Regions from separate parts of the Alkalimonas mucilaginosa genome, predicted to be linked through region 3. Evidence: riboswitches for the same ligand, from Rfam matches in the RefSeq annotation. Region 3 holds a riboswitch; each other region holds the start of a gene.
The links. A riboswitch is a leader RNA that binds a small molecule or an ion and turns the genes downstream of it on or off. The one in region 3 is predicted to bind cyclic di-GMP.

Region 1 (10,335 bases), on a different contig from region 3:
TGACTGCCAAGACCCAATAAATCAGCTGGTACTGTGGTTAAAGCCGCCAATGCTTGCTGCTCCGTTAAGCCGTACTGCATCGCCCGGCGTAAATTTGGCCAGAAATCGGCGGTTTTTGGCAGACCATGGCTGGTTAGAGCAAAGCGAATGCCAGCTTGTGCGACCGCAGCCGGGTTTGCTGGTGCCCGCTCCCAATGACGTAAATCGGCCAGATTCACGTCCAACTGAGCATCGACATAGTGTACATCCGGTGCTGCCGGGAAGCTAAGTGGCAACACCAGGGGCCGGTTACTGGCTTTGACCTGAGGCAAACGACTGTACTCATGGCCAGAACCCAGTAACACCACCTGGCCTAACTCAAACTCAGCGAATAAACCATGAGCCCGGAGCAAAGACTGCTCATCACTGGCTTCAAACAGCACTCCTTGCTGTGGCAAAGCTGCCAGGGCCGCCAGAGCAGCATTGTATTCAATCGGCTGGCTATGAAAACGCAGATCCGTTTTGCCATAAGCACTTTGGTACCAGTTGGCATCAGACAGAGTTTGCCGAATCAGCGCCATGCTGCCCATCAGTGATGAGGGATAACTCTGCGTAGAACTGCCTTTACTAAAAGACATAAACTGCTGGCCCCGGGCCTGCAAGATCACTTCGTTAGGCAAGCCTTCAGCCAGAGAGGCTACCACTGCCGTACCGCGGAAGATACCATCGTGCCGAGCCGCCTGAACGGTGGTAAAGCCCTGCTCGATCAGTGGTTTTGCTTGCTCACTATTAGGACGGAACTCATCAGCCCAGCGACGCTCAGCATGGATAGCAGCATTGCTGGCATTGCCACCTTGCCGCTCATTCTCATACTGAGGTGGCTCGCCAAAGCGAAAACCACCCGAAGCTTTCGCCTGTTCTACCCCATACTGGGTAAAAGGGTCGATAAAGCCGGCATAGACATAATGGCCGGTTAAGTCCTGCTGTTGGTATCCGGCGGGTACAGCACCACCGGAGCGCACGGACTCTATCACCCCATTCCGGATCAGGATGGTAGCATTGCTCAGGGTACGGCCAGGCTCTGTCACAACAGAAGCATTGGTCAAAGCAATCAGGTTGGGGGTTTTATCCCGAATACCCAATTGCGGGGTTGTTTGTGCGGCATAGAGGACAGGCGTCGCCAATGCAACGGCCACCATACCAACCCAGGGGAGTTGTCTCGTCATTGTTATGTTCCTGATGTTGGATCAATTTATTGTGAAGTCAAGCAGGCTAAGTTCTTGTTCAGCCAAAGGTATACTGAAATAATAACCTTGTACCAAAGTGCAGTTATGTTGCTTTAAAAACGTCAGCTGTTCGGCAGTTTCAACCCCTTCGGCGACCACCCGCAAATTCATTTGCTGTGCCATGGCAATAATGGCAGAAACAATATCCATATCATTGCGATCACCGGGGATATCCTGCACGAAAGAGCGATCAATTTTAAGCTCATCCACCGGAAAGCGTTTTAAATAACTCAGCGAGGAATAGCCTGTACCAAAATCGTCGATAGATAAAGAGACCCCCAGGCTTTTCAACTGATTTAACTGATGAATAGCCGCATCGGTATCCCCCATCAGCATGCTTTCAGTAATTTCGAAAATAATCCGGCGCGGCTCCACCCCGGTTCGCTGCAGTATACGTGCTATCGTTTCCGTTAACGTATTATCGCGAAACTGACGGGCAGACAAATTAATGGATAAGTCTACATCCAGGCCCCGGCTAAGCTGCCTGGCCAGAAAGCGGCATCCTTCCCACAATACCCATTCGCCAATACTGACAATCATACCAGTGCTCTCAGCGACCGGGATAAAGCGACCGGGCGGTACTAACGTCTGGTCTGGCAGCCGCCAACGGAGCAGTGCCTCGTACCCCACCACACTATTGGTTTGTAAATCAATTTTTGGTTGGTAGTGCAACAGAAACTGATGATCGCGTATGGCTTCACGCAGCTGATTTTCCAGCTCCAATCGATCTTTGGCCGCATCTTTTAGATCCTGACTGAAGAAGTGAAACGTATTTTTCCCGCGTGCTTTGGCTTCATACATAGCCAAATCAGCGTGTTTAAGCAACAGCTCTTCTTCCATCGCATCCTCAGGAGCCATAGTAATGCCAATACTGGCACTGATAGCTACCTCACGCGAGCCCAGCTTCACTGGCGCACTAAAGGAGTGTTGTAAGTTTTCTGCTATCAGTGCGGCCTGTTCGCGGTTTTCAATGCCACTTAAGATCACCGCAAACTCATCTCCACCCAAGCGGGCAATGGTGTCTTCTTCCCGTAAGCGGCCGATCAAGCGCTTCGCCACTTGCTGTAACAACTCATCACCGGCATCGTGACCAAGCGTATCATTGATTAACTTAAACTCATCCAAATCGAAGTACAGCAAAGCAAAGGCATAGTGACCACGCTGCGACATCGCCAAAGCCTTACGCAGTTGTTCTCGGAAATACCCCCGGTTCGCCAGCCCCGTTAGCACATCATAGTAAGCCAGCTGTTCCATCTTTTGCTGGCTTTCTTTGATAAAGGAAATATCCTGCAGAGCACAGACGTAATTAGTGACACTGCCTTTCTCGTCCCGGATTGGCGCTATTGCCATCGACATCCAATAATGCTGGGCCTGATGCGCTAACAAGATGTCACCACGCCAGTGATGGCGTGATAATATCGTTTGCTGAATATCCTCCCGGGCAAACTCCATCTCTGAGGCGATAAAATCAGTGATCAGCTTCCCTTCCGCCTCCGCAGGTTGCAGCAACAGTAAGTCTTCAAGAAAAGGGTTTAAGTATTCAATCTGCAATTGCGCATTGGTCAGCACAATACCAGAGCTGGAGAATGCGACTGCTTTCGTCAACTTTTTAGTGGAACGTTCGGCTTGTTCCTTTTCAGCAATGCGGGTATTTAAACCAGCCAACAATTCACTGATTTCATCGGACATCGCCTCTACGGCCCGATTAAGTACCCCTATTTCATCGCGGCTCTGATCCAGTTTTAATGTATGGTAGCCTCCGCGCCCCAGCCGTTGTACAGCTTCAGACAGCCGATTTAGCCGGGTCAGCACCAAACGATAAATAAAAAACTGCAACAACACTGCGACAAGCAATGCAATGAATACAAAAAGTACCATGACTTTGGAGTGAATGCTCTGAAGCACCTGAAAGACATCATCTTTTTCTCGATATACCGTTATAAACCAGTCCAATCGTTCAACGGAAGCTGCATGCAACAAATACCGCTCCGTACTGGCACTGGCAAACTGCTTGCGCTCTGGTTCTGCCAAAAACTGCTGCTTAAATGCAAGTAAATCAGGATCGGACAATGCCATGTCTTGCAGCAAAGTATTCATGCGAGCGTCCTGATCCGGTTGATGGCCCGGAGCCAGCAGTAAATTACCAGAGCGTTCAAACACCAACAATTTGTGCTGCCTGGCCAGCAATGCCACCAAGGCTAAATCGTCAAAGAGATCATCCAGCACATAGTCGGCCCCGGTAACCCCAACAAACACATCATCAATATAAACTGGGACAATCAGGCTGGTCATCCACCGCTGCCAAATGGCATCAAAATAAACCGGTGTCCAACGCGGGATCCTGGCAGGGTTGTGCTCGGGAGTGGCCAGGTTAAAAAAAACATCCTGATGGAAATTGTGTTCCGCATCAATCTCCAGTGCCCAATCGGCGGGTGAGATCCGAATAAAGTGATCGTAGCTAATAAAATAAAAATTAAAGAAATCTTGCCGCATCATGGTCGCAATGGCTTCCCAACTACCCGCCGTAGCGACAAACCAATGCTCTGCAGAAGTACCGACCTGCTGTCGGGATAAAAAAGCGCCGGAATCCGAGTACGGGTCCCTGACCCGGATGGCGCCATCATCCTGTGGCGCAGGCGCTGCGGCAGCAGGCGTATGTGCAGCCATTAATGACCGGCTAAAGAGCTGATTGGCAACCAGCGCTTTCTTTTCTTTTTGGCGAATGAGCTGCTCGATATGTTCTGCAGTACGATGCGCCAGCAGCGATAAGCTAGCCTGCTCTTGCTCCAACACTACAGCCCGCTGCAAATAAAGCACGCCCCAAAGTACCAGCCCCCCGGCACCTAAGGTACACAGAAAGACCAGCAGTGCCAGTTTCATACTCAATGAGCGTAGCCCGGTGGGTTTTTGGAAGTGCAGTTCTTTCACTACGAAGTGCCTGTGGTTGTTATCACTAATGGCCTAAACACTGGTTACGCTTTGAGCATACCATAAGATACTACACTTTTAGCGGCAAGTCCTTTAGTATGCCAACAGGACAAGACAACAGGAGTCACCATGAAAAAAAACCTGCTTTCAATTGCCTTACTCTGTTCTGGCGTAATGCTGAGCCAACCAGCTTTGGCCAATGCCTTTGAGAATGGCGAAGATGCTGTGACTTACCGTCAGGCAGCTTTCCAGATGATTCGATTTAATTTAGTCGATATCAATGAGATGTTTCGAGGCAATGTGCCTTACGATGTCGAGCGGGTACAGCGTAGAGCTGAAGCGCTGGCTACGTTAACGCAACTGCCTTGGGAAGCTTTTACTATCCCGGGAGCCGATCATGCCAGCGGCAAGGTTAAAGCCGCCTTGTGGCAAAACCTGGATGACTTTAATCAGCGCGGAGAGAAGTTTGCTGCCGATGCTGCAGCGCTGCATGAAGCTGCACAAGGTGGTGAGCGTCGGGCTATTCAAGGAGCCTTCCGTGAGTTTGCCAACAACTGCAAAGCTTGCCACGACAACTATCGGGCCGATTAAGCCTGGCTTGAGCAGCAGGGGCCTATGGCCCCTTTGACCTCTGCCCCTTTGATTAGTACGACAAGATCCGGATCAAGTCCGCCCCTTGCCACCAATAAAATGCCAGGCAAAAAAGCAAAACCAACCCAAAGAAGCTCCACCCCGTTTTCGGTGCCGGCACCTTCAGCTCGTCGGGAGCACTCAACTTGCCATGCAGCATCCCCATAATGACGTTATGATGACGCCAGCTATGCCAGATAGCAGCAACGATATGCACCAGCACTGCTATCAGTAAAATATCAATCCCAAGCTTGTGCCATCGGGTGGCCAAAGACACCATGTCGCTTGAGACATAACGCACCAGAGGGCCATCGGTAAAAATGTGATCGGTCGTCATCAGGCCCGAGACAAACTGTAACAACACCAATAGCAGCAAAGCGAAAATCATGTACGACGAAGCCGGGTTGTGCCCCATGACAGGTTCTGGCTGCCGTAAATAACGGATGGCTTTGAGCGGATTAGCCGCAAACTGGCTGAAACGGGCACTTTGGCTGCCATAAAATCCCCAACAAATTCGCGCCAACAATACTGCGGCCAGGGTATATGCCAGCAATTGGTGCCACTCCATCAATCCCTCGGTGCCGGTATACCAAAGCCCGGCCAACAGTGCTACTTGGCTCCAATGGAAAAAGCGCACCGCAGGATCCCACACTTTCTTCATAACCTTCATGCATAACTCCTGAATGTTACCCAATGGATTGCTAATTATGGCTGGATAGATACTCGCTAATGGCCACCCACTCAGTAAATGGGTTTGCAGCACAACCAACAACCTTGTGCCTGCGATTCTAGCATAAGCCATTAGTTGGCCACAGGATCACAAAAGAATATCAAACAAAGATACAACCGACAGCTATTTATTAGTTGACTTTAGCCATCCAGACTGATAAAAAAACCAGATGAAACGACGCACATTCAACACTTTCTTTTTTAGCTTCTTTACCACCCAATCCGGGAGGTAGTGTTGCGCGCGTGCTGAACACCTAAAACCTCCCACCATGGGAGGTTTTTTTTTGCCACCAAACACCGACACACTAATGCAACGAGGATGATCCGTGATGGAACTTACCGAAGTACGACAACAAATCCAACAGACTGATCAGGAGTTGCTGCAACTGCTGGCCAAACGACGCAAACTGGCTCTTGCGGTTGCTGAGGCAAAAATCAGCCAGAACAAACCCATTCGTGATCAACAGCGTGAGGAAGAGTTACTGCTGCGACTGATCGAGAGTGGCAAAACAATGGAGCTGGATGCACATTACGTCACCCGTTTATTTCATGTGATTATTGAAGACTCTGTACTGCAACAACAAGCCAAACTGCAGGGGGAGCTGCGGGGTATGCAAGGACCATCCGTCAAGGTTGCTTATCTGGGAGGTCAGGGTTCATACAGCTACTGGGCAACACAAAAATACTTTACCCGCCGTGCTGAGCAGATTATCGATATTGGCTGCGACAGCTTTAATGAGATCATCAAAGCGGTTGAAACCGGCCATGCCGATTATGCCGTACTACCGATAGAAAATACCTCTTCCGGCAGCATTAATGAGGTTTATGATCTGCTGCAACACACCCGTTTATCCATTGTTGGTGAGCTGACCCACCCGATAGATCACTGTGTACTGGGCCTGCCCGGCGCAGCCCTCAACCAAATCCGGCAAATCTGTGCTCACCCTCAGGTGATTGCTCAGTGCAGCCAGTTTTTGTTAGGCCTGACCAACATCAAGGTAGAGTATTGCGACAGCTCCTCCGATGCCTTTCAGCGGGTGCAGCAAAAACAGGACCCGACCATCGTAGCGATTGGTGGTGAAGCTGGTGGTAAAATCTATGGCCTGGAGGTACTGGCCCGGGATCTGGCCAATCAAAAAGACAATGTCAGTCGCTTTATCGTGGTCGCCCGTAAAGCCATCAGTGTGGCCAAGGCTATACCCGCCAAAACCACCTTTATTATGTTTACCGGCCAACAACCCGGTGCTTTGGTAGACGCCTTAACGGTATTAAAACGCCACGGCATCAGCATGGCTAAGTTAGAGTCACGGCCAATTCCGGGCAATCCATGGGAAGAAATGTTTTATGTCGATGTACTGGCCAATGCAGGCGACTACGCCATGACCCGGGCACTGGAAGAGCTAAACCGCATCACTAAATTTATTAAAGTACTTGGCTGCTACCCAAGTGAAGATATACAGCCAACTGAAGTACCGGCTTAGCACACAAAAAGAAGGCGCCACTCGGGCGCCTTCTATAAAACAGGGGGTGCCTACTTAGCTGTTAGCACGGGCACGAATGGATTCAATCACTGGCGAGCCAGAAAAGCCGTTGCTTTCTGCCCACTCAATATCACCAGAATTAGCAACCTGGCTGCCTGGTAACTGACGGATAATAAAGTCCGCAGTGTCGTTGGCATTGTGACGAATAGCATGACGCACCAGCGGCAAGCCATCACATACGATACCATCATAAACGTTGCGCAAGCGCAGACGGTGATCGCTAAGGGTTTTGCGTAAATCGTTACGGCTATCTGCTGCAACGTAGGAGCAAATAGACAGGGCAAGTTGTTGATCGGCCTGAGCCTGTGAGCTGAACACACCAGTGGCTGCAAGAACAGACGCTAAAGCTACAAATTTCAATTTCATTTTCTGGCTCCAAAAACAGTAATTAGTCAGAATCCATTCATCTTTGAATGGTGATTAGCTTGTGCTTGCGAAAGGTCGATATGACTACTGCTGTTTGCAGTTCACATTAAGGTCAGGACGACGCTTAATGGCAGCCCAGCTATCATGGGAAACGATGTTTCCTTTAGACCTGAAGCTTTGCGTGATCACCCTTTCGGATGTCTTGCCTTTCGAAGTGTGCACATAGTAACCAGTTCAAACGACTTTGGCAATAGCGTCATAAAAATTTCATCGTTTAAATAAGTGAACCGGTCGAACCGGTTAAAGACTTATTTGCTGGCCCTGTGAGGCTATCTCAACCTGGAGCCCGCGCTGGATCATTTCCTGCTGCAAGGCCTGTTGCGCTTTACTCTCACCGTGTACCAACCAGAATTTTGGCTGACCACCAATGGCCTCAGCCCACTGCAACAACTCACTTTGGCCAGCATGGGCAGAAAAGCCCCCTATGGTGTGGACTTTGGCTTTAACCACAATATCTTGGCCAAACAGCTTAATACGCTGCTCACCATCCACCAGCCGGCGTCCTAAAGTGCCTTGCGCCTGAAAGCCAACAAAAATCAGATGGTTCGAGTTCTTCCACAGATTGTGTTTGAAATGATGCACAATACGACCGCCATTGCACATCCCACTGCCAGCAATGATGATAGCCCCTTGTTTAAAGCGGTTAATGGCCATCGAGTCTTCCACTGTTTCCGATAGCTTCAGGATCGGTAAAAACGACGCCAGATCGCGCACGTTCTGCTGTTTTAAAACCCGGGTATCGTCAGGATCCATACTGTGGAAAAAGCGGTCGTAAATTTCAGTGATGCTAATGGCCATCGGACTGTCCAAAAACACAACTTTTTGTTTCAATTTACCCTGATGATACAACACCCCCAGGTAGTACAAGATTTCTTGCGAGCGGCCCAGTGCAAAAGCCGGAATATAAACATTACCGCCGGCCTCGTAGGCGGCATCCAGTGCCGCAGCAAACTCCGCGACGGTGTGCTCCACATCCTGATGATTGCGATCGCCATAGGTACTTTCCATCAGCACCACATCCGCATGCTCAATCTGCGCCGGATCGTGCATCAACACCGTAGCAGGATTTCCCAAATCACCGGAAAACACCAGATGCCGCATGCCTTGCCGGCCCTTCAACCAGAGCTGGACAATGGCCGAGCCCAGAATATGGCCTGCATCGTTAAACTCCAGCTCCATGCCGGGCATTGGTACCAACCGCTTGTTGTAGGGCTGAGGTTCGCATAAAGCCACTACCCGTTCAGCATCGCTTAACTGCATCACCGGCTGTATCTCTTTTTTTCCTGCCCTGGCTGCTCGTTTATTCTTCCATTCCAGATCTTTTAAATACAAATGTACTGAATCTTTTAACAACACAGGCAGTAACTCAGCGGTACCTTTGGTACAGTAAATTTTGCCATGAAAACCTTTGGCGACCAGCAAAGGCAATAAGCCACTGTGGTCAATATGAGCATGCGACAAAATCACCGCATCAATATCTTTGGGTCGGAACTGAAAACGGAATTTGTGCCACTCGCGTATCTGATCGCCCCCCTGCACCATACCGCAATCAAGCAGTATCTTTTTATCGTTTAATTCCAGTAAATAACAGGAGCCGGTGACTTGGCCAGCCCCTCCGATAAAGGTAAGTTGCGCATTAACTGGCATCGAGCTCTCCTATTTCTGTCGCTGTGCTCACGGCCTCTTGCTGCCGCTCATAGTATTGCTGGATCTGGGCAACCCCCAGCATGGCCTTGGTCAGGTGATGATCAAAACGACGCAGCTCAGCCAATCGTAACAACCACTCCCCCCCATGACCACTGTGCAAGGCTGCACTTAATTGCGCAGGGGCCACCAGTTGCTGTTTCTCCGCAGTACGCCAACGGCTAATCTCGCGATACAAGGCTGAAATCTGGCCTGTTCCGGCCGGTAAATCCAGCGCAGCTAACTGACGCCAGAATTCGGCTTCCAGCCGGATCCCGGCGCGATCATGTTCAAAGCGATGCTCCAGTTGCGGCAGCATTTGCAGCAAAAGCTCTACCCTCAGCTGGCTTTTCGCTAAAGCATTCAACAAATCGGACTCAGCAGATTGCAGCGGTTGTTGACCTAACTGGCTACTGAATCGGGCAATGGTGCGCTGCGACTGACGCAACTCATCCAATACCGACTGCTCCATCGGTTTATGATCCATACTGCCAGCCAAGCGACAAAACTGCTGCAACACATGCTGCTGCTCCATGGTCAATGTTTTAAGCGCCAGTGCCGGGATCGCCAGACTGGACTGATCCAACATCCGCAACCGATTGCTCGGCTCTCGACGAAAACGCCCATTTAACCACAACACCAGCCGGTCACTGATCGGCCACATCAGCAGTACCCCAAGCACGTTGAATAAGGTGTGAAACAAGGCCAGACTAAAAGCCGCATGGTGCACATCAAATAGCAACTGCTGCAACCACAATAACAACCACAGCAAAGGCTGCAGTAACATCAGCGCAACCACGGCAGTTATTACATTAAAAATCACATGCAACATCGCCAGCCGTTTGGCCTTGGCTGTTGCCGCCAGAGCAGAAAGAATAGCGGTCGAGGTAGTGCCCAGGTTAGAGCCAATGACAAAAGCAGCCCCCAGACTAAGGGGTACCACCCCACTGGCAACGGCGGTGATCACCAAAGCAATCACCGCCGCCGAAGCTTGCATCACAGTGGTTAGCAAAGCGCCAATCACCACAGCCAACAAGAGCCCAAGCCAACCAATATCTACCAACCAGCCAAATTCGATATTGACAAAAGCTGCATCAAAACTGTCTTTCAACAGGCCGATGCCCAAAAACATC
Region 2 (10,335 bases), on a different contig from region 3:
CCCACAAAGACCGCACTGCCGGCGGTGACACTGGGATCAGCCTGCAACTGCACACTGCCCAGGGTGGAGACGTCCAATTGCTGCCATACCAGCATATCCTCTGGTGCCAGCTTCACCGTGTGGATCTGTTCTTTTAACTGCAACAGCGGCAGCAATGACTGCACGGCCTGCAGTAAATGCCTTGGTTGCACACTGAGCTCTGCTTCCAGGGTACTTTCAGCCAGGGTACTGACCAATTCATACAGGGCCTGGGCCAACTGCTGTTCCTGCAGTTGCTGATGCTCTGCCAATTGCTGCTGTAACTGCTGCAATTGCTGTTCGAATTGTTGCCGTAGCGCCCGTACAGCCTGCCTGGATTGTTCATCCACCGTACGCTGTGCCTGCTGCTCAGCCTGGTGTAAAGCCTGCTCTTTTCCTGCATCAATACCCAACAGCTTCCCTTCAGCCAACCCGCGCTCATAGGCCAGTTGCACTTGCTGCTCAATGCTTTGCAGGGATGTATCACGTTGCACACCGGGAAAACGATACAGGTCCGCCATCATTTACCCCAGGGTTGCTTCTTCGTAGAGGCGATAGTCCACTTCACCTTTGGTCATCATTTGCCGGATCATTTGCATTATCTCTGCCCTTGCCGCTTCAACTTTGCTGATGGTTTGTGCTTTGGTGTTTTCAATTTGCTGCCGGTACACCTGAGCCAGCCGCTTTGGCAAGGCCGCCATAATGTTGTTTAGCAGCTCTGCCTCACAGCCTTTGAGCGCAACCACCCATAGTTCATCCGGAATTTCATTGAGCAAATACGCCAATACATCCGCATTTTGCCGCGCCAGCGAGCCAAAGTCGTACATTTTGTCCTGCACCGCTTCCGCCGTTTCTACATTGTGCAGTTTCAGTAAATCCATGATCTCGGCTTTATCCCCGCGGTACCGGTTCATGATTTCGGCTACTTTTTCCACCCCATTTACCCGGGCCCCAACCTGCTCTCCAACGTAAGCAATGCAGGCATCCAGTGTATGGCGTAAATCATCCATCACGTGTTCACTTACTTCGCGTAAACTGGCAATCCGATACAAAATATCGTCATGCTTCGGTTTGGGAAACAGCATAATCACGGCAGATGCCTGCTCGGCTGGTAAAAATGCCAGCAGCAGTGCTTGCATCTGGATATGCTCTTGCTCTAAAAAGCGCGCCAACAGCTCTGCTGGCACCCATTCCAACCGGCGAATATCATCTGCCAGTGCACCGCCATAGATATCATCCAGCATACCCCGCGCCAGCTTGCGCCCGACAGCCCTGTCCAGCGCTCGTTCCAGATAAAGCCGGGAAGCACCACTGACACCACTCTCACTGCGGTAGCAATCAAAGAAGTCCTGCAAAATCAACGCAACATCTTCTTGCGTCACATTGGTGATTTTCGCCATCCGCTCAGACAAAGCCTGGACTTCATGCCGGTTCAGCTTTTTAATGATACCGGCTGCATTTTCTTCGCCCATGCTCAACAATAAAATGGCCGCCCGATCCAGATCGGTGATGCTGCGGCCAGACTCAGATCTTAGTTGATTCAATGCTGACTCCCTGCTCTACCCAATATTTAATCACTGCGGTGACCCGCTCAGACTCTTTGCTGGCTAACAGCTGCATATGAGCAATTTGCTCAGCAAATTCAGAGCCAACCTGTGGCAAGCTAATGACGTTAAAGCCAGGCTGCGGCATATCCCCGCTGTTTGCTTGACGATTGTCTGTCGCACTGTCATTCAGCGAAGCTGCCTGACGGTCAGACAATGCTGCAACCGGCTCATCTTGCGGCAGAGCAGCCGTCGGTTCGGTATCCAGAGGGCGTTGCTTTTTGCCACTGATCAGATGATTGACCAAGGGCCGGACCCCAAACAGAATAAGCGCCAGCGCAATTAAGCTGCCAAACAAGTAACGGGCGTATTCTCTGATCTCCGGCAACTGCCACCAGGGCAAACCCGCCAGTGGGGTGGTCAGGGGCGCTACCGGCATAAAATCAAAACTGGTAATATTGAACTGGTCACCACGCTCGGCCTGAAAGCCGGTCGCAATTTTGACCATCTCACCCAATTGCTGCAGTTGCGCCTCGGTCCAGCCTTCCTCGCCGGCGGCTCCCTGATTCACCAACACCGACACACTCATTGACCGGAGCCTCCCCACTTCATAGCGGGTGTGGGTCACCGCCCGGCCACTCTCAAACTGCCGGCTGCTTTCATTGCGTTCAGAGGTACGCTGATTATTGTCTGCGGCTTGCTGATCGGCCGGCAGGGGTGGCTGATTTGCCAACGCGCCAGGGATCCCCATGGCCAGTTGATCCAGCATGGTATCTGTTTTCACCGACTCGGAGCGAAGCACTGAGGCAGGATCGATGGCTTCACGGGTTTCTTCGACCACACTAAAATCAACATCAGACGACACCTGAATGCGGTAGTTGCCATCGCCTAAAATAGGGAGCAGCATAATGGCAGCACGCTGTTCGATATTGCGTTCCAGCTTCTGCACAAAGGCGAGTTTCTTATCTGTTTCTTTGCCGATTGGGGCATCGTCGTACAAATCACCGGTCAGCAACCGGCCTCGTTGATCCACCACCGATACATTGCGGGGATCCAATCCGGAGACACTCCCAACAATCAGGCTCACAATCGCCTCGACCTGATTACCGCTTAGCTCATAGCCCGGCGCTAAATCCACCATCACCGAAGCTGCGGATTTCTCTTCCTGCCGGCCAACAAACAAACTCCGTTTCGGAATAGCCATATGCACCCGGCTGTTACGAATACCATCCATGGTAATAATGGTACGTGCCAACTCACCTTCCAAGGCATGCTGATACTGCATGGACTCCATAAACTGACTGGTTCCCATCGTGACTTTGTCACCAATAGTCGACAGCCCCTCAGGCATGGCAGCTTTGACACCGCGAGCCGCCAGCATAATGCGCGCATCAGCTAAACGATTTTGTGGCACCATGATATTGCCGGTGTTGGTATCAATACGAAAAGTGACCTTCTCCCGGTCCAGTATTTCCAGAATTCCAGCTTTGTCGTAATGCTCCTGGTTGCCATAGAGCGGCACATAATTCTTGGCGGAAGTCCAAAGAATTAACACAATGGTGGCCGCCACCAGCGTTGCCAGCAAGGCAATGGACGCAATGCTCCGGTCCCCGGCCTGCAACCAGCTGAAACGGCTGGACAGGTTAATAACCTTCTCCCGCAAGTTACTGTCACTGGCAGCCGCTGGCGTGGCTTTTACAATTTCACCTTTCATCACAGTGTCCTTACAATGACATCCGCATCACATCATCGATGCCGCTCAATACTTTATTGCGTACCTGCAGCAACATAGAGAAACTTAAATCCGCTTTTTGGCTCGCAACCATAGCGCCAACCACATCATCGCTGCGACCGGTATCCACAGCCGTCATCAGATCCGCGGCAATATTCTGTTGCTGGTTTACCGCGCGAATGACCTGGGAAAAATCACTGCTGATGCCGCTGTCATTGCGGGCAGGCGCAATGCCTTCATTCCCGGCGACTTGCTGCAACCTGGTCATCATGTCCAGCATCTGGCTTTGACTGTTTACGGGTGAAATCATCATCGTTATCCTTAAGAAGCTAATGCATCAATGTTGACACCATGCTCACGCATGGCAGCTAATTTGTAACGCAGGGCACGGGTGCTCACCCCCAATGCCTGGGCAGTGAGTGTACGGTGACCGTTGAACTTGTTGAGTACATTTAAGATGTAATCAAACTCAGCATTTTTCTTGCTTTGTTTTAACAAACTGGCGCAAATCGCCGCCGCTTGTGGATGGCATTGCGGTAAATTCAGATCGGCAATTTGCAGCTCCATACCACGAGCCATCACCAATGCCCGCTGCATCACATTCTCCAGCTCACGCACATTGCCCGGCCAGTTGTATTGCAGCAGCACATTCGCCGCGTCACGACTTAAGCGATAGTTGCCATTGCCGTATTTTTGAAGAAAGAACTCCGCCAGTGGCAAAATATCGTCCCGCCGCTCACGCAAGGCCGGCCAACTGAGTGGCAACACATCCAGCCGGTAAAATAAATCTTCCCGGAATAAGCCTTGCTCCACCTGGCTGCGCAGATTTTTGTTGCTGGCGGCAATCACGCGAATATCCAGCTTGATGCGATGGTTGCTGCCCAGCCGCTCTACTTCACGCTCCTGCAGTACCCGCAACAGCTTGGCTTGCAGCGCCAGCGGTAGCTCTGAAATTTCATCCAGCAAAATAGTGCCGCCATTGGCGGCTTCAAATTTACCAATCTGCTGGTTTACGGCCCCGGTAAAGGCGCCTTTGTTGTGGCCAAATAACATGGCTTCTAACATATGTTCAGGAATGGCAGCGCAGTTCACCGCAATAAAAGGCTGGTCGGCACGATCTGAAGCCTGATGAATAAAGTTAGCCAAACGCTCTTTACCTGTGCCGGACTCGCCAAGGATCAACACACTGGCTTCTGTTTGCGCGGCCCGGTTGGCCAACTGCAAAATCTGCCGGCTTGCATGCGAAACCGCGACCAGATCTTGTAAGCCCCGGCTCATTGCTGTGGCATTGCGAATGGACGTTTTTAACTGAGACGTAAAAAAAGGCTTCAGTAAATAATCAATTGCGCCGCTTTGTAAGGTATCGGATGCTACTACACTTTGGTCGTTACCCACCATGCTGATAATTTGTGCTGACGGCAGCTTGCGACACACCAGACTGACCAAATCCGGCAACGCCATTTGTGTCATATCGCAATCGATAAACACCAGCGCCGGTTCATAATCATGGCACAAGCTGACGATGTCAGTAACCTGGGCGGTATGCAGCAGTTGATAGCCTTCACTACAGATACATTGGCGGATTTCCGCATCCGGCTGTTGTTGTGCTATCCAAAGGACATAAGCAACATTCATCGAGTAGTAACCTCCTGTTCTGTTCCTGCGCGAATAAGTCGGACGGTAACCCGACTGTTCGTCGCTCCAGACGCGCCTTGGTGATGTAACAATGGGTAGCGATTACCATGGGCCCTCACCTCCAACATGGCGGCTTTGACACCCAGCTCGATCAGCTGTGCAGCCACTTCATCGGCTCTTTCTTTTGATACCAGTCGGTTGGCTAACGAGGTACCCACATCATCACTGTGGCCATCAATCAGAATTTTGTGGACGGATGGATCAAATTGCAGATAACGCACCAGTTGAGCCAACTGCGCCAGCTGTGGTCGGGTGAGAGTACGCTGGCCAGCTTCAAATGGAATGTCGCTATCTCTGGCTTGTTGCCAGGACAGCGGTGCCATCTGTGCGATGCAGCGGCGAAACTGCGCGACAGCTTCCGCGCCACGCACACTGGTGAGTAACAGTGGTTGTACCTGACCCGGAGCACCCAACTCGAACTCCAGCCAATGGCCGGATTGTATCTGTTGCAATAGCGGCAAAGCCGCTGCGATAAAGCTAACCTGCCGGTCGTGGTACAACTCAGCACTGTAAGGATAGGAGCTAGTGGCAACGATGCGCTGCTGCCAGTCTGCAGGCCGGGCCATCACACTGGCCTCGGTTAACGCCTGATGCGGTTGTATCAATTCCAATTCCAGCCGCAGAGAATAACCGGGCTCTACCAGGAAACTTACCTGGCCAAAACCACGAACTTCCTGTTGCATACGGCAATAAAAGGCACTGCCGTGCAACTGCCAGTCAGCCCGTTCCGCCGGTTGCACCAGCACAGGTGCAGGCAGGGCACCAGCTGCGGCAGTGAACCAGAGAGTCAGAAATACCATAGACACATCGTAAACCTTTTAATAAACCACAACGGTCACTGCCAGGCAGCAACACCAAGGTTGAAGAAACTAAAAGGAAAACTGCATAGAAAAGCGCTCTGCTTTGCAGCGGACAGCCGCGCAGACAGAGGCAACCCAGAAGGATGCCGCTAAGCTAATGCAACCCCGCTATCGTAGCGTACACATACGCTGTAGACCGGAGGCTTTGCGTCCTGCCCTTTCGGTGCAGTTTGCCTTTTAATTGTCTTAACATTTTTCATAAACAGCAGTGCTGATTATGAATTGAAACTGAACAAATTAAACGATAACTAAATCAGTACCATAAGGCAAGCATATTTTCTTGCACCATGGTGTTTACTTTTTAAAATCAAAGGCTTATCGCCGTACATTTTTTCACCTATCACAAATACACTGCCGTAACTGTTCGGACCAGAGTAGCTTATGCAAGACATTAATGTTAATAAACCGGTGCCATTTCGCCAGGAAATGCAACCATAGCACCGGGCTGTGACCAGCAGATGACAGCCCACTATTCAGCCTGGCTGACCGTTCAATCACCACTTAACCCAAGGCCCCAATCACGTTAACCCGCACCGTTTCCGGGATTTCATTGTAGGACAACACCGCCAGTGAGTTTTGCGTAAAAGTACGGGCATAACGTGCCAGCAAAGGTCTTAATTGTGGCACCACTACCAGGGCTGGTGTTAAACCTTGCTGCTGCATCTGGCTGCTGATCAGTGGCATATGGCGCTGAAACTGACTGAGCAGATTGGGCGCAACCGGAAAACTATCCAGCGCCACCTTACCCGCCTGCATCGCCTGGTTCAGCGCACTTTGCAGCGTTTGCTCCAGCTTCTCATCCAGCGTATAAGCACTGAGCTCTTCTTTGTCACCACTGATTTGCCGCACCAGCGCCCGCTGCAAAGCGCAGCGCACATCGGACGTGAGCAGAATAGGATCTTTGGTCACCTCGCTGCTGTCGAGCAGGGTGCTGGCAATGCTGAGAATATCACCAAGACTGACCTGTTCACGTAGCAACAGGCGGTATACCTTCAGCTGCACAGTATCACTCAGGGCTTTATCCAGGGCTTCGGCCAGTACTGGTGCTACCGCAGCCAGTCGCTTATTCAGTTGTTTTACATCTTCATACACAAAGAGATCGGCCAAATGCTCTTTAATGACTTTGCCGGCATGGGTGGCGATCACGGTAGCCAGATCCACCACCGAGTACCCCAGGTTCAGAGCTTTCGCCCGGTTGTCAGCTTCAACCCAGACGGCCTCCAGGCCATAGGCCGGATCCCGGGTTATTTCCCCATCCAACTGGCCATAGACTTCACCGGTGTTCAGTGCCAGTAACTGCTGCGGATTTAACCGGCCGGTTGCTAAGGGCACCCCCGCCAGTTTGATACGGTATTCCTGCGGGTTTAACTGCAGGTTATCCCGCACCCGCACTTCGGGTAACAAAAAACCGCTCTGTTCAGACAAGGTTTTACGAATGCCACGCAAGGTCTGCACCAGCTCCTCCCCTTTGTCTTTGTCGGCCAGATAGACCAGTCGAAAGCCCAGCTCAATCGAAATACGATCCACATAAGGGATATCCTCCCAACTAAGCGCTGAAGGGGTTTGCACTATGGTCTCGGTAAATTGCTCCACCTGCGCCAGCTCGCCCTTATCCACCCGCTGCTGCATACGCCAGGCAACATAAATAAGCGGCAAAGCAAAGCCAATAAAAGCCATCCCCGGCATACCGGGGACTAGCCCCAGGATCAGCATAATGCCACCAGTGGTGAACAGTACCCGTGGTGATGCCAGCAGTTGCCGCCCCACTTCATCGGACATTTCGCCTTCATCGTTCATCCGTGTCACGATAATGGCCGCCGCTACGGCCAGCAGTAACGAGGGGATTTGCGCCACTAAGCCGTCACCTATGGTCAGCAAGGCAAAGCGCTGGAAGGCTTCCCCCATGCTCAGACCATGCTGGAAGGCACCAATGCTGATGCCACCAATCAGGTTGATCACCAGAATAATTAAGCCGGCAATGGCATCCCCACGCACAAACTTGGAAGCACCATCCATGGAACCATAGAAATCGGCCTCGCGCGCCACTTCATTGCGTCGCTCTTTTGCCTGCTCCGGGCCGATTAAACCGGCATTTAAGTCGGCATCTATCGCCATCTGCTTGCCGGGTAAGGCATCCAGTGTAAAGCGGGCAGCGACTTCCGAAATCCGCTCGCCCCCTTTGGTGATCACCACAAAGTTAATCACCATCAGAATAACAAACACCACCAGACCGACGACGTAATTGCCGCCAATCACTACTTCACCAAAGGCCTGGATCACCCGACCAGCAACATCAGAGCCTTCATGGCCATGCAACAAAACCACCCTGGTTGACGCAATATTCAAGGTTAGCCGCATCAGGGTAGCCACCAGCAACACAGTTGGAAACACTGAGAAGTCCAGCGGCTTCTTACTGGATACCGCCACCAACAAGACGATCACGGACAGTACAATGTTGAAGGTAAACAATGCATCCAGCATCCAGGCGGGCAATGGCAACACCACCATTGCCAAAATGGCCAGCAGTAGCACCGGTATTGCGGTGTAAGGTTGGGTAAGAGTTCGCCAGTTCACTGTTTAACTACCTCGGACATTCGCTTTATCTAACAAACTTTTCGGGATCTCCAGCGCCGGTAAGGGGGCTGGTTGCTGACCACGGCCATTTTTATATGCCTTTAACTGCATCACATAGGTCAGCACATAGGCGACCGCCGTGTATAAACCTTTCGGGACTTCCTGATCAACCCGGGTCGAGTAATACACCGCCCGGGCTAATACCGGCACTTCCAGCACTTCAACCTGGTGACGCTGCGCCACCGCTTTAATCCGTAGCGCCATCTCATCAATGCCTTTCGCCACCACATAAGGGGCTTTGGCATCTTGCTCACTGTAGCGAATCGCCACCGCATAATGGGTTGGGTTCATTACGATGACATCGGCCTTCGGCACCCGCTCCTCAATTTTCCGATTCGCCATCTGGAACTGGATCTGACGGATCCGCCCTTTAATCTCCGGGCTGCCATCCGACGACTTCCGCTCTTCTTTGACTTCCTGCTTGGTCATCTTCACCTTGGAGGAAATCTTGTACTGCTGATAAGGCACATCTATCGCTGCAACCAGCAACAACAAAGTGACTGTGATCATCAAACTCAATGCCAACAGGGCAAAGCCTTCCTGCAGGGCGGCAGTGAACCCCATCCGTTGTAAAAACAGCAAGCGTGTCCAGAGCTGACTTAAAAAGCCATACAAGCAACCGCCCAGCAGCACTACCTTAATGATGGATTTCAGCAGCTCGACCAGGGCATTCATGCTAAACATCCGTGCCAGACCAGTCAGCGGGTTGAGCTTATTAAACTTGGGCGCAGCCAAAGCTGCTGAAAACGTAAAACCGCCCGGCAAGGTCCCCACAACCCACATCGCCACAAACAGCAAGACTAAAAATGGTGTCAGCGCACTCAGCATCGCCAGCAATGCCTGACCAAGCGCCAGCGGCATCAGTTTATCGTTTGCCAGCATCTCTTTATTCAGTTGCATGCTGCTTTGCATCAGTTGCATAAACAGCGTGAACAACAACTGCGAAAACCACAGCAAACCACCGACTCCCAACATCAGCAAGATGGCCGTATTCAATTCTTTCGAGCGCGCGACCTGACCATCTTTACGGGCTTTTTTCAGGCGTTTTTCGGTGGGCTGTTCGGTTTTTTCCTGCGAACTGTTTTGCTCTGACATCCCTTACCCCACCAGCAACCGCATGCTATCCAACACCTGGCTTGCCAGTGCCGCATAGTGCACGCCAGTTTGGCTTAAGGTTAAATACACGCAGACAAAGCCAAGCAGTAAGGTCATCGGAAAACCCAGCACAAAGAGGTTTAACGATGGTGCCGATCGCGTGGCCACCCCAAAGGTCAGATTCACCAGCAGCATGGCTATCACCGCCGGCAAAGCGACCAGCAGTGCAGCCCCAAACATCCAGCCAAACAACTGCAGCAACACCCCAATATTCAACTGATACAAACCACTGCCTACCGGCCACAAGGTCAGGCTGTCGACCAGAATAGCCAGCGTCACCAGATGGCCGTTCAGCGAAAAAAACAGCAGAGCTGACATCACCCAGAATAAATGGCCCAGCAAGGATGTCGAATCACCGCTGCCGGGATCCATCATCATCGCCATCGACAAGCCCATCTGCATCGATAAAATAAGCCCGGTCAGGGCCAGGACTTCAAACAAGATACGGACAGCCAACCCCATCATAATGCCAAAACTAATTTGTTCGACCGTGATCACCACCGCATCCAGCGAAAAGGGATCCACCTCTGGCATGGCCGGTAGGGTTGGCCCTACCAGAAAACTTAAAAATAGCGCCAGAATAATGCGCGAGCGTGGTGTCACCGCAGGGTTATCAAACACCGGCATCGCCCACAGCAGCGCCGACAACCGGATAAAAGGCCACCACACAGTGCCTATCCAGCTCATCAACTCACCA
Region 3 (10,335 bases):
CGATAAAATCTGCTGCTTTGCCAAAATTATCCTGTCGATAGTCGTTATTTCAACCACTGTTACTACTACTGCCCATGCAACGACCCGCAGTTATACCACCGAACAACTGACCGATATCGCCTTGCAATGGTTAAACGAAGAACAACAACAAGCCGATCAAACGCAGCGGCAGTGGCAGGTTCAAGCACTGGATCCTCGTATCGGAGAAAAAAGTTGTGCCACACCACTGGAAATAAGTTTGCCTGGTGCCTTGCGTAACCGCCAGGCCACAGTTCAAATTCGCTGCACAGCCCCACAACCCTGGCAACTATTTATACCTGCCCGCTTCAGTGATTTGATCACCGCAGTGGTTGCCCGGCAAAACCTGTCGCCCGGTACCCGCATCAGTGCAGACATGTTGCAACTGGAACAACGTGAGCGACGTTTGCAGCGCGGTACACCGGTCGAAAACCCGGATTTAATCGTAGGAGCGCGTAACCGACGGGCGATTAGCCTGGGTCAAATTATCAGCTTGCAAGATCTTTGTCTTGTATGTCGTGGCGATGTTGTTACAATTCATGTTGACCATGCTACTTTAAGTGTCAGTGCTACTGGCATCGCTGAGCAGGATGGCAGCCTGGGCGACTTGATTCAAATCCGTAACCGGCAATCAAATAAACTGATTGATGCCAGAGTTACGGCCGTAAATGAGGTGAAAGTGCAGTTTTAATCACAATCACTAAAAAAAGATTAAAGTTTTCTCCAGCGCGGCCGTTAGCATGAGCATAGGGAGTTTGATCAGTAGGTAGAGGTTTCAGATGGTTAGTCAAATTAACAATACCCCACCAGCCAATGCTGGTAATCAGGTAAAAAAAGAGTCGGTTGAGCAAACCAATCAACGGCAGCAGGTTGCTCAGCAAAAACAAGCAGCGGCAACCCCGCAGCCTACTACACCACAAGCGAAGCAAGACTCAGTATCCATTACGCCACAGGCCAAGCAAATGACGCGCCTGCAGGAAAAAGCTAACAACAGTTCAGGCATTGATCAGGAAAAAGTCGACAAGATTAAACGTGCCATTGCCGATGGCAAATACCAAATCAATGTTGAGCAGTTGGCCAAACGTATTATGCAATTTGAGGGCGAAATTTTTCGCAAAAGCTGATGACCGCCACTGATCTGAACACCCTACTGCAACAGCAAAAGGAGCACCTGGATGTGCTCCTTTCGTTATTACGGCAAGAAATTTCCGCCATCAGCAACCGGCAGCCTGACGAGCTGGAAGCTGTTGGCAGCACAAAAGTCGCTTGTCTCGAAGCCCTGCAGCAACTGGACCAACAGATAGCCACACACCCACAGCTGTCTGAAGCAAGGCAAACCAATACCTTTAAAGAAGCCGTCAGCGCGATGGACCAGGTCTTGTCTGAGTGCAAACAACAAAATGAAGTGAACCGATTGGCCTTGGAGCAAAGCCAGCTGAACTTACAGTATTTTAAAAACGAACTGCTGCAACTGCATGGTAAATCCGGCCTTACCTACGATCGCAAAGGCAAACCAGCGGTAGAACATAAAGGTACTGGCTTTAAAGCCTGATAAGAAAAGCCAGCACTTCAGCTAGTAATAACGGACATGGCGAATACGGCGTTGCGGTTGCTGCGCCTGATACAACTCATAGACATGGCGGAAATCCAGCTCAAGCTCAGTGGCGTAGGCATCGCCTATCGGATAGCTTTTTACTACCCTGGCTCCACGAATCACTCCCTGCACTGATGCTCGTAACTGCTCATTATGAATAAGCAGTTGCTGCATGCTGGTGTTGGCATCAATTCGCTGGCCATACACCTGCTCCGCCAGCTCACGGTAGGCATCTAACTTGGATGCCTGCAAGGCCATCAGCATCTTGTGCTGTTCATCCTGCCCTGGCTGCAACGATAAAGGCGCATAGCCAACAGCCCGCAGTACTGGAAATTGCTCAGGAGCAACTGTTTCCCACTCGACATGGCGATCGGCTACCAGGCTACAGGCCGATAACAGCAGCAGGCTGCACATAATCAGGACTTTGTTCATCATCAATCTCCGTAAGTGATAAAATTTAAAAGCAAAACACGCGCCAACTTGCTATCTCTGGTGCCCTTCTGCTAACAATGGTACATAACTTGCTTTTTCAATCAGTAGAAACCACACAACGTCAAAAGTCTGGCGTAGTCAGTGTTGAGGAAATGCGTCATGCGAATGCTGTTTATCGGGCTGGGATTGCTGCTTATCAGCTTAAATACTGCAGCTGACTGGATTGAAGCCAGCGGTCAGGCCGTGATCCGAGGCGGAGATGAAACGGACGCACGTGCCAGAGCCACTGAAGATGCAGTACGGCGAGCCTTGCTCTATGCAGGTGCTTCCATCACTAGCGTGCAACAAGTTACCAATGGCCTGCTCACCGAAAGCTCGATGCAATGGCAGAGTCAGGCGGAAGTCCGGCAAATTGAGCTGGTACGGGAGCAACGCATTGGCCGCACCCTGGAAGTAACGATCCGGGCAGATATATTCCCACAACATGCCCAATGTCAGGGTGCCGGCTACAAAAAACCAGTCTTGATTAGCCCTTTTCCGCTGCGTCATCCTCAGCAAAGCGTGATTGGTGATCTACACCCCCTCGGTGAAGTCAGTGCCAGAAAGCTGCATCAGCAGTTGCAGGGATTATCCAACAGTACCATCCCCACCTGGCTGGAGCACCCTGATCTAAGTCGTCCCTTGTCCACACGCGAACGAAGCAGTTTATTGCAACAAACCAATGCGGACTACCTGGTGACGGCCAGTATAGAAGATATCTCTTTGGGCGAGCGCACCGATATGAACCTGCGCTTTTGGTCCGATGCCAGACGTGAGCGTTTTTTTCATATGCGGCTGCAACTGCAACAATTAAGTACAGGTAAGGTGCTGTTTCAACAGGAATACCGTACCCAGGCACGCTGGGATTTCCGTAAACGCACCAGCATCACTCCACATGATCATCGCTTCTGGCAGACCAGCTACGGCGAAGCGGTTAGCCGGGTCCTGGATGCTGCTGTGATGGATATTGACGATGCACTGCGCTGCGAACCTTTCGTTGCCGCTATCACTGAAGTTGGTAACAACCGGATCCAGTTACAAAGTGGGCAGAATGCCGGCCTCCGCCATGGAGATGAGCTGACTATCTTGTATCGTCAGCAAGGCATCCAAGGAGACAATACCCGCTTTCGTATCAGCCCACTCACAGTCCGTATTACTGAGCTGGGCTTCGACTGGGCCATCGCCGTGAGCAGCAACGAACAATTATTAAGCAATGTGCAGGTTGGTGATGTCGCCACAAAATTAACAGAAAGATAATTTAAGTTTCAGTAGCTTGACTTATTCAGGGTTAATTCTAAAGTTTAGGTACAGTTCTTAACGATAAAACGAGTGATCTCGTTACGTTGATGCCTATGACTAAATACGGAAAAGGCTTTTTCTGTGGCCTTTGTCTGGTTTCGATAACCAGTTGCAGCAACCTGCCAGCGAACTCCATCGCTGTCAGCCACCTGGAATACAACGATCACCTGCGCTCTTCAGCTCGCTCTCAACTACTCACCAATGTCATTGGGTTGCAGTACCACGATGCCCCCTACTTTCTGACAGCAACCTCTGTGGTCAGTCAGCTAAGCCGTGAAAGCAGTATCAGCGCAGAGTTGGCGATACGTCCTCCAACCGATGATGCCGCAGGCACTCTCGGAGGTTCTCTTACTTTTACGGAATCCCCTACAATCAGTTATACCCCTTTGCAAGGGGAAAGTTATGCCCGCTTACTGCTGACACCGTTGCCACCGGCATTGATCCTGGCCTTAGCCGAGTCAGGCTGGCCGGTTGATCTGTTACTGCAATTAAGTGTTCGCTCCATCAATGGGATCCAGAATGATCACGAACAAGGAGCACAGTTCTTTGAGCTCACTCAGCTTCTTAGAATGATGCAGTTAAATCATGAACTCACTATCCATATTCAACGTGATAACAGCGAGTACCAGGCAACATTTCTACTTAATCCAAAGCTAAACGATGCCGCTCAGCAACGGCTTTTTATGTTAAGGAACCAGCTTGGATTGACAGGCGAAATACCAGCAAGCTTTCATATCCACTTTAAATTTTTCCCAACTGAAGCTAATGAGCTAGCCATCGTCACTCGTTCGATGCTGGATGTACTGACGATGCTGGGGCAAGGAGTAACAAAGAAAACCATTGCATCACAAAGCCCACGCCTGAACATCGAGCGCAGTCAGCAACCACCTATACATGCCTATGCATCAGCCCGCTATCGTGATCACTATTACTGGATTGGTATCCATGATTACCAAAGCCAACAACTCTTTATGCTCACCCAGCTACTGTATGAACTCACCAGTACTACAGAGCAAAACATTTCTCCTGTCTTAAGCATTAGCAGCTCATAACTGAATACTTTAACAGCATGATGGTTTCATCAACACAAAGAGGTAACAATGGCGGAACAAAATCGACAGGTTGGTGTCATTGCGGCAACGCTGATGGTGGCAGGAAACATGATGGGATCGGGGGTTTTTTTACTACCTGCCAGTCTCGCAGCTACCGGTGGAATCGCTATCTTTGGCTGGCTGGTTACCATCACAGGAGCCATAGCGCTGTCCATTGTTTATGCAAAGATTTCATCTTTAGATAGTAGCCCGGGTGGCTCCTATGCCTATGCCCGACGTGCCTTTGGCCCAGTACTAGGGTATCAAACCAACATGCTCTATTGGTTGGCTGCCTGGGTCGGAAATGTCGCCATAGTAGTCGTTGGGGTTGGCTATCTTAGTTACTTTTTCCCGGTACTAAGCCAACCAATGGTTGCAGGCTTAGTTGGGTTGGCTATTCTGTGGTTCTTCGTTGGCTTAAATATTATTGGGCCTGGCCTTACTACCAAAGTTCAATCTGTCACAACCAGTTTTGCGCTGGTGCCAATTTTTGGGGTTGCTGTCTTTGGTTGGTTCTGGTTCAGCAGCGATACCTACATGGCAGCCTGGAATGTAACGGAATACGGCAGTGTTGGTGCCATCCAAAGCGTGCTTAGTGTTACCCTTTGGGCCTTTATCGGTGTGGAAACGGCTTCAGTGGCCGCCGGCGTGGTGAAAAACCCTGCCAGGAATGTTCCTATCGCAACCATTGGTGGTGTCTTGATCGCAGCTATCTGCTATGTGCTGTCCTGTACCGCTATTATGGGCATAGTTCCCAATGAGGTGCTGCGGGAAAGCGCATCTCCTTTTGGCGAGGCTGTGCGAATCGCCATTGGCGACTTTGGTGGCGCTGTTGTAGCACTATGTGCCGCTATCGGCTGTCTTGGCTCTTTAGGCGGCTGGATCCTTGTGGCGGGTCAAAGCGCTAAAGCCGCAGCTGACGATACCTTATTTCCCCCTATTTTCTCAAAAGTAAATCAGCACGGTACCCCCGTTGCGGGCTTACTCATAGTTGGCTTGCTGATGACAGCTTTACAGCTCATGACCATCTCACCTACAGCAACCGAACAGTTTAATGTCGTGTCCTCAGTCACCGTACTATTCACCCTGGTGCCCTATCTCTATACCTGCTGCGCCCTGTTGCTAATTGGCAAAGGGCATTTTGGTGAAAAAACGTTGTTCTTTAAAGGTATCGTGATCATTGCCTTTACCTACTCGCTCTGGGCTGTGATTGGGACTGACCCCACACAAGTCGTTTGGGCTTTTATCATCATCATGGCCACGCTTGCTATGTACACCATCAATTACAACCGCAAGCATCAACCCGTGTATCCACTGGATGCAATGGACAAATCAGGAGATTAGTATGCTAAGTAGAACAAACAAACCACTTACACAGCGTATTTTATTAATTGATGACACTCTGTCAGAGTACAACAGCACCAGAGGTAGAGTGCTGGCTGAATTGATTCATGAATTTCAGCAATGTCATGCCGAAGTTGTGCAAGCCATTTCCTATGATGATGCACAGGCAGCAATTGTATCTGATGCAGGTTTGCACGCTTGTTTGCTGGACTGGACTTTGGGTAACAACGATAGCAAAAGCCATCAGCAAGCAATGGAGTTATTGCGCATCATCCGTAGCCGCAATGCGACAATGCCCATTTTTCTTATGGCTGATAAAGCCGCAAAACACAGCCTGACACTCGAAGCAATGGAACTGGCTGATGAGTTCATCTGGTTGCTTGAAGATACCGCCCCATTTATCGTAGGTAGAGTTTTGGCTGCTGTTCGGCGTTATCTGGAAAAGCTATTACCCCCATTTACTGATGCCTTGTTACGTTACAGTCAACAGGATGAGCATTCATGGGCAGCGCCTGGTCATCAAGGAGGAATTGCTTTTACTAAAACAGCTATCGGCCGGATATTTTTTGATTTTTTCGGTGAGAATCTGTTTCGCACTGATGGTGGTATCGAACGCGGCAATCTGGGCTCAATTCTTGACCATAGTGGCCCGGTGAAAGATTCCGAAGATTTTGTCGCCAGGATATTTGGCGCCCACGCATCCTATGCTGTACTCACTGGAACCTCCGGCTCAAACCGCGCCATTTTCATGGCGTGTGTTGGAGAAAACCAATTTGCCTTATGCGATCGCAATTGCCACAAGTCAATAGAACAAGGATTGGTGTTAACCGGTGGCATCCCAGTATATTTAACACCTAGCCGCAATCGATACGGCATCATAGGCCCGTTGCTACCAGACCAATACGATGCCAGCCGGATCCAGCAACAACTGGAAGAGCACCCTTTAGCCGCTCAGGCACAGGGTAATAAAGCAACTTTTGCCGTCGTGACGAACTGTACTTATGATGGCATGTGCGCCCATGCAGAACAAGTCGAGGAACTACTTGCGGCCAGTGTCGATCGTATTCATTTCGATGAGGCATGGTACGGTTATGCACGCTTCAATCCCATGTATCAGGGACGCTATGCCATGCGTGGATCTCCCAGCGAGCATGCGCCAGATGCACCAACCGTGTTCGCAACCCATTCAACACACAAGTTGCTGGCTGCATTGTCTCAATCTTCTTACATCCATATTCGCAATGGCAAAAGACCGATAGAACATAGCCGCTTTAATGAGTCTTTTGTGTTGCAGGCATCCACTTCACCGCTCTACAGCCTCTTTGCCTCCAATGAGGTGGGAGCTGCGATGATGCAAGGTGATAGTGGCTACAGCCTTACCCAAGATGCGATTAGGGAAGCCGTAGACTTCCGTCAGGCTCTGGCTCGTGCAGAGCGTGAGTTTAAACAAAAAGGGGATTGGTTTTTTAGTAGTTGGAATGCACCACAGATCAAAGACCATAAAAGTGGCAGCCTGGTTGATTTTGCCGATGCAGATCCAGATCAATTGTGCAGCGACCCTGCCTGTTGGGTATTGGAACCAGGTGCCAGTTGGCATGGTTTCTCTGGTTTGAGCAAAGGCTGGTGTTTGCTCGACCCCATCAAAGCAGGTATTTTGGTGCCAGGTATGGCAGACAACGGCACTCTAAGCGAACATGGCATTCCGGCGGCAGTGGTGAGTGCCTATCTGTATCAAAACAATATTATTCCATCCAGAACCACTGACTTTATGGTGCTGTGCCTGTTCAGTATTGGCATTACCAAAGGGAAATGGGGGACATTGCTAAATGTACTGCTGTCATTTAAACGCCACTACGATGCCAACACCGATCTGGCGCACGCCTTACCAAAGCTGCTTGCTCAGGCGCCAGAGCGTTATCAGGGCATGGGGCTTAAAGATCTATGCAACGAAATGTTCGCCTATATGCGCGCCAGCCAGATGGATGCGTTGCAGGCAGCAGCCTTTGATCAATTGCCAGCAATTGCCATGACACCTCGGGCCGCTTTTCAGCGCTTACAACAAGATGAAGCCGAGCTATTAACACTGGAGCAAGCCGCCAACCGGATCACCGCAGTCGGTATCATGCCATACCCACCAGGCATCCCCATCGTAATGCCAGGCGAAAACCTCGGCCCGATAGATGGCCCCTGGCTGCAATACATTCAGTCACTTCAAAACTGGGGCAACACCTTCCCAGGTTTTGAAAAAGAAGTAGAGGGTGCTGTGCACAAAGATGGCCAATACCACTTTTGGTGCCTGCCCTGAGCGTCATTCACCTGCAGCCCTGGTGATAAACCGGGGCTTGGTACTTTATTCGGTATTACTTTACAGGTCTGACCATTATCTGTACAATCCGCGCCTCATCCTGGCAAGTCAGCTGAAAAGCTGAACACGCAAAGTCATGGGCCTAACGGAACTGAATTCCTATGGCAGCCAGACTGCACCTCTTCAAGCATTGGCTTGCCTCGATGGAAATTGCACTGTGTTAACAGCTGGATTGCCAAAGCACAGTGGTACAATCAACTACCGGGGTAGACATTCAACATGGTATCAAAGATCAAACAACTCAGCCTGGCTGTGCTACTGGCAGCAACCGCTTCAGCCGCACAGGCAGATGTTCGTTTCAATGGTTTTGCCTCCATCAAAGCAGGCAGCACATTATCAAGTTCAGATAACTTGTATGGTTATGATAAAGAAGTCGACTTTAAAAATGAGTCACTTTTTGCACTGCAGGTGCAGGCCGACTTAGCCGACCGTTTGTCAGTAACCGCTCAATTGATGGGCCGTGGTGCCAACGACTTCAAAGCAGAATTTGAGTGGGCTTATTTAACTTATGAGCTGAATCAGCAGACGCGGATCAATGCTGGCCGTCTGCGGACCCCCTTTTACCGCTACTCCGATTTCATGGATGTTGGTTATGCCTATGATTGGGCCCGGGTTCCTAACTCGGTCTACAACTTGGATTTTAATAATCTGGAAGGCGTTTCATTGGTACGTTTTGGTCAATTGGGTACGGTTGACTCCACCTTACAATTCATCCTGGGCAGCTACAGCGGCACCACCAACATGACTCCGGTGCCATTCGATGCCAATATCGACCGGGTGGCAGGGGCTACCTGGGAACTGACACAAGGCAATTTCAGCGCCAGACTTGCTTATTTAACCGGTAAATTAACCATGGTGGATCAGGATGGCGAACTGTCCGGTTTGCTGAACCTGCTGGAGCAGTCTGGTTTTGCTGACACCGCCAGCCAAATCCGCATTGATGATGCCCGCAGTGCTTTTATGGGTCTAGCACTTGGCTACGACAATGGCAGTCTGGTCTTGAGTGGTGAAATCGTCCGTGCCCGTACCAAAGATACCGTGATCCCAACGCAGAATGGTTTTTACCTGTCAGCTGGCTATCGCATCAACAGCTACACACCTTTTGTTAGCTTTGAGCGTCGTGATAACGAAGGACGGTCTGAAATTTACCAGGCGATGGCCGAAGGCAACCCGCTCCGCCCTTTCGTTGCTGAGACCGTGGAATACTTCACCATCCAGCGCGATACCTGGAATATCGGCAGCCGTTACGATTTCCATCCATCTGCCGCACTGAAGATGCAGTTTAGCTCGCAGAAAAATAAAGTGGCCGATCGCCGTGATCAGTTGCTGACCGTCGGCATTGATTTGGTATTTTAAGGAGCCATCGCTATGAAAAAAACTCTGATTGCTGCATTCGCTCTGGTTTCCACGCTGTGTTCAGCCGAGATTGCTATTATCGCCCACCCGGCAGCGGCCGATGTCAGCCTGGAAGAAGTGTCTCGCATTTATATGGGACGCGCTGGTAGCCTGATGCCAGTTAACCTGCCAGAGAACCATGCCCTGCGTGATCAGTTCGAGCAGGAAGCTCTGGGTCGCAGCCCGGCACAAATGAAAGCTTACTGGTCTCGCCTGGTCTTTACCGGCAAAGGCCGCCCACCGGTAGAGGTCGACTCAGTCGCTGCTAAAATTGAGTTTGTTGCAGCCAATCCAAATAGCCTGGGTTATATCCCTGCCAGTGACGTGACGGATCAGGTACGAGTGATTGCTACCATCGCCAACTAAGGCGCTGCTTTACTGATTAAAAATGCCGGCTTCAAGCCGGCATTTTTATTGGGTTAAAGCCCCTATCACACCAAAGCAAAGCCACTGGCCCGCTGCACACGCTGCGCTATGGTACTGGCCAGCACAGCATCATTATCGTAAATCAGGGTAAACCTTGTTTTGGCCCGGGTGATACCGGTATAAAGCAGCTCACGGGTCAGCACCGGACTACTGCTCGCCGGCAACAGCAAGGCAGTATGGCCAAACTCTGAACCCTGTGATTTATGCACCGTCATGGCAAACACCGTTTCGACGCTGTGCAACCGGCTGGGCAACACCCAGCGAATGCCGCCTTCCCCATCCGAAAACGCTACCCGCAGTACCATGCTATCTTGCTCCTGCATGGCTAAACA

Region 1: linked by a shared signal. The riboswitch ahead of QWF21_RS00195 (DUF3718 domain-containing protein) and the one ahead of QWF21_RS16555 (porin) in region 3 are both predicted to bind cyclic di-GMP.
Region 2: linked by a shared signal. The riboswitch ahead of QWF21_RS07340 (OmpA family protein) and the one ahead of QWF21_RS16555 (porin) in region 3 are both predicted to bind cyclic di-GMP.

The regions. Positions count from the first base shown of each region.
Region 1 covers NZ_JAUGZK010000001.1:40,569-50,903, reverse strand. The annotation lists gene QWF21_RS00220 (amidohydrolase family protein) at 1-1,205, opposite strand, end outside; gene QWF21_RS00215 (bifunctional diguanylate cyclase/phosphodiesterase) at 1,227-4,193, opposite strand; gene QWF21_RS00210 (c-type cytochrome) at 4,323-4,784, shown strand; gene QWF21_RS00205 (cytochrome b/b6 domain-containing protein) at 4,837-5,493, opposite strand; gene QWF21_RS00200 (chorismate mutase) at 5,882-7,033, shown strand; gene QWF21_RS00195 (DUF3718 domain-containing protein) at 7,088-7,459, opposite strand; cyclic di-GMP riboswitch class I at 7,586-7,676, opposite strand; gene QWF21_RS00190 (MBL fold metallo-hydrolase) at 7,760-9,166, opposite strand; gene QWF21_RS00185 (Na/Pi cotransporter family protein) at 9,156-10,335, opposite strand, start outside.
Region 2 covers NZ_JAUGZK010000004.1:207,080-217,414, reverse strand. The annotation lists gene QWF21_RS07365 (FliH/SctL family protein) at 1-539, opposite strand, end outside; gene QWF21_RS07360 (FliG C-terminal domain-containing protein) at 543-1,562, opposite strand; gene fliF (flagellar basal-body MS-ring/collar protein FliF) at 1,543-3,276, opposite strand; gene QWF21_RS07350 (flagellar hook-basal body complex protein FliE) at 3,287-3,601, opposite strand; gene QWF21_RS07345 (sigma-54-dependent transcriptional regulator) at 3,616-4,929, opposite strand; gene QWF21_RS07340 (OmpA family protein) at 4,926-5,789, opposite strand; cyclic di-GMP riboswitch class I at 5,945-6,034, opposite strand; gene flhA (flagellar biosynthesis protein FlhA) at 6,351-8,423, opposite strand; gene flhB (flagellar biosynthesis protein FlhB) at 8,427-9,578, opposite strand; gene fliR (flagellar biosynthetic protein FliR) at 9,582-10,335, opposite strand, start outside.
Region 3 covers NZ_JAUGZK010000017.1:57,511-67,845, forward strand. The annotation lists gene flgA (flagellar basal body P-ring formation chaperone FlgA) at 1-709, shown strand, start outside; gene flgM (flagellar biosynthesis anti-sigma factor FlgM) at 798-1,142, shown strand; gene QWF21_RS16525 (flagellar protein FlgN) at 1,142-1,570, shown strand; gene QWF21_RS16530 (LPP20 family lipoprotein) at 1,592-2,047, opposite strand; gene QWF21_RS16535 (flagellar assembly protein T N-terminal domain-containing protein) at 2,204-3,340, shown strand; gene QWF21_RS16540 (hypothetical protein) at 3,436-4,434, shown strand; gene adiC (arginine/agmatine antiporter) at 4,483-5,817, shown strand; gene QWF21_RS16550 (Orn/Lys/Arg family decarboxylase) at 5,819-8,122, shown strand; cyclic di-GMP riboswitch class I at 8,215-8,303, shown strand; gene QWF21_RS16555 (porin) at 8,402-9,538, shown strand; gene QWF21_RS16560 (type 2 periplasmic-binding domain-containing protein) at 9,551-9,943, shown strand; gene recD (exodeoxyribonuclease V subunit alpha) at 10,009-10,335, opposite strand, start outside.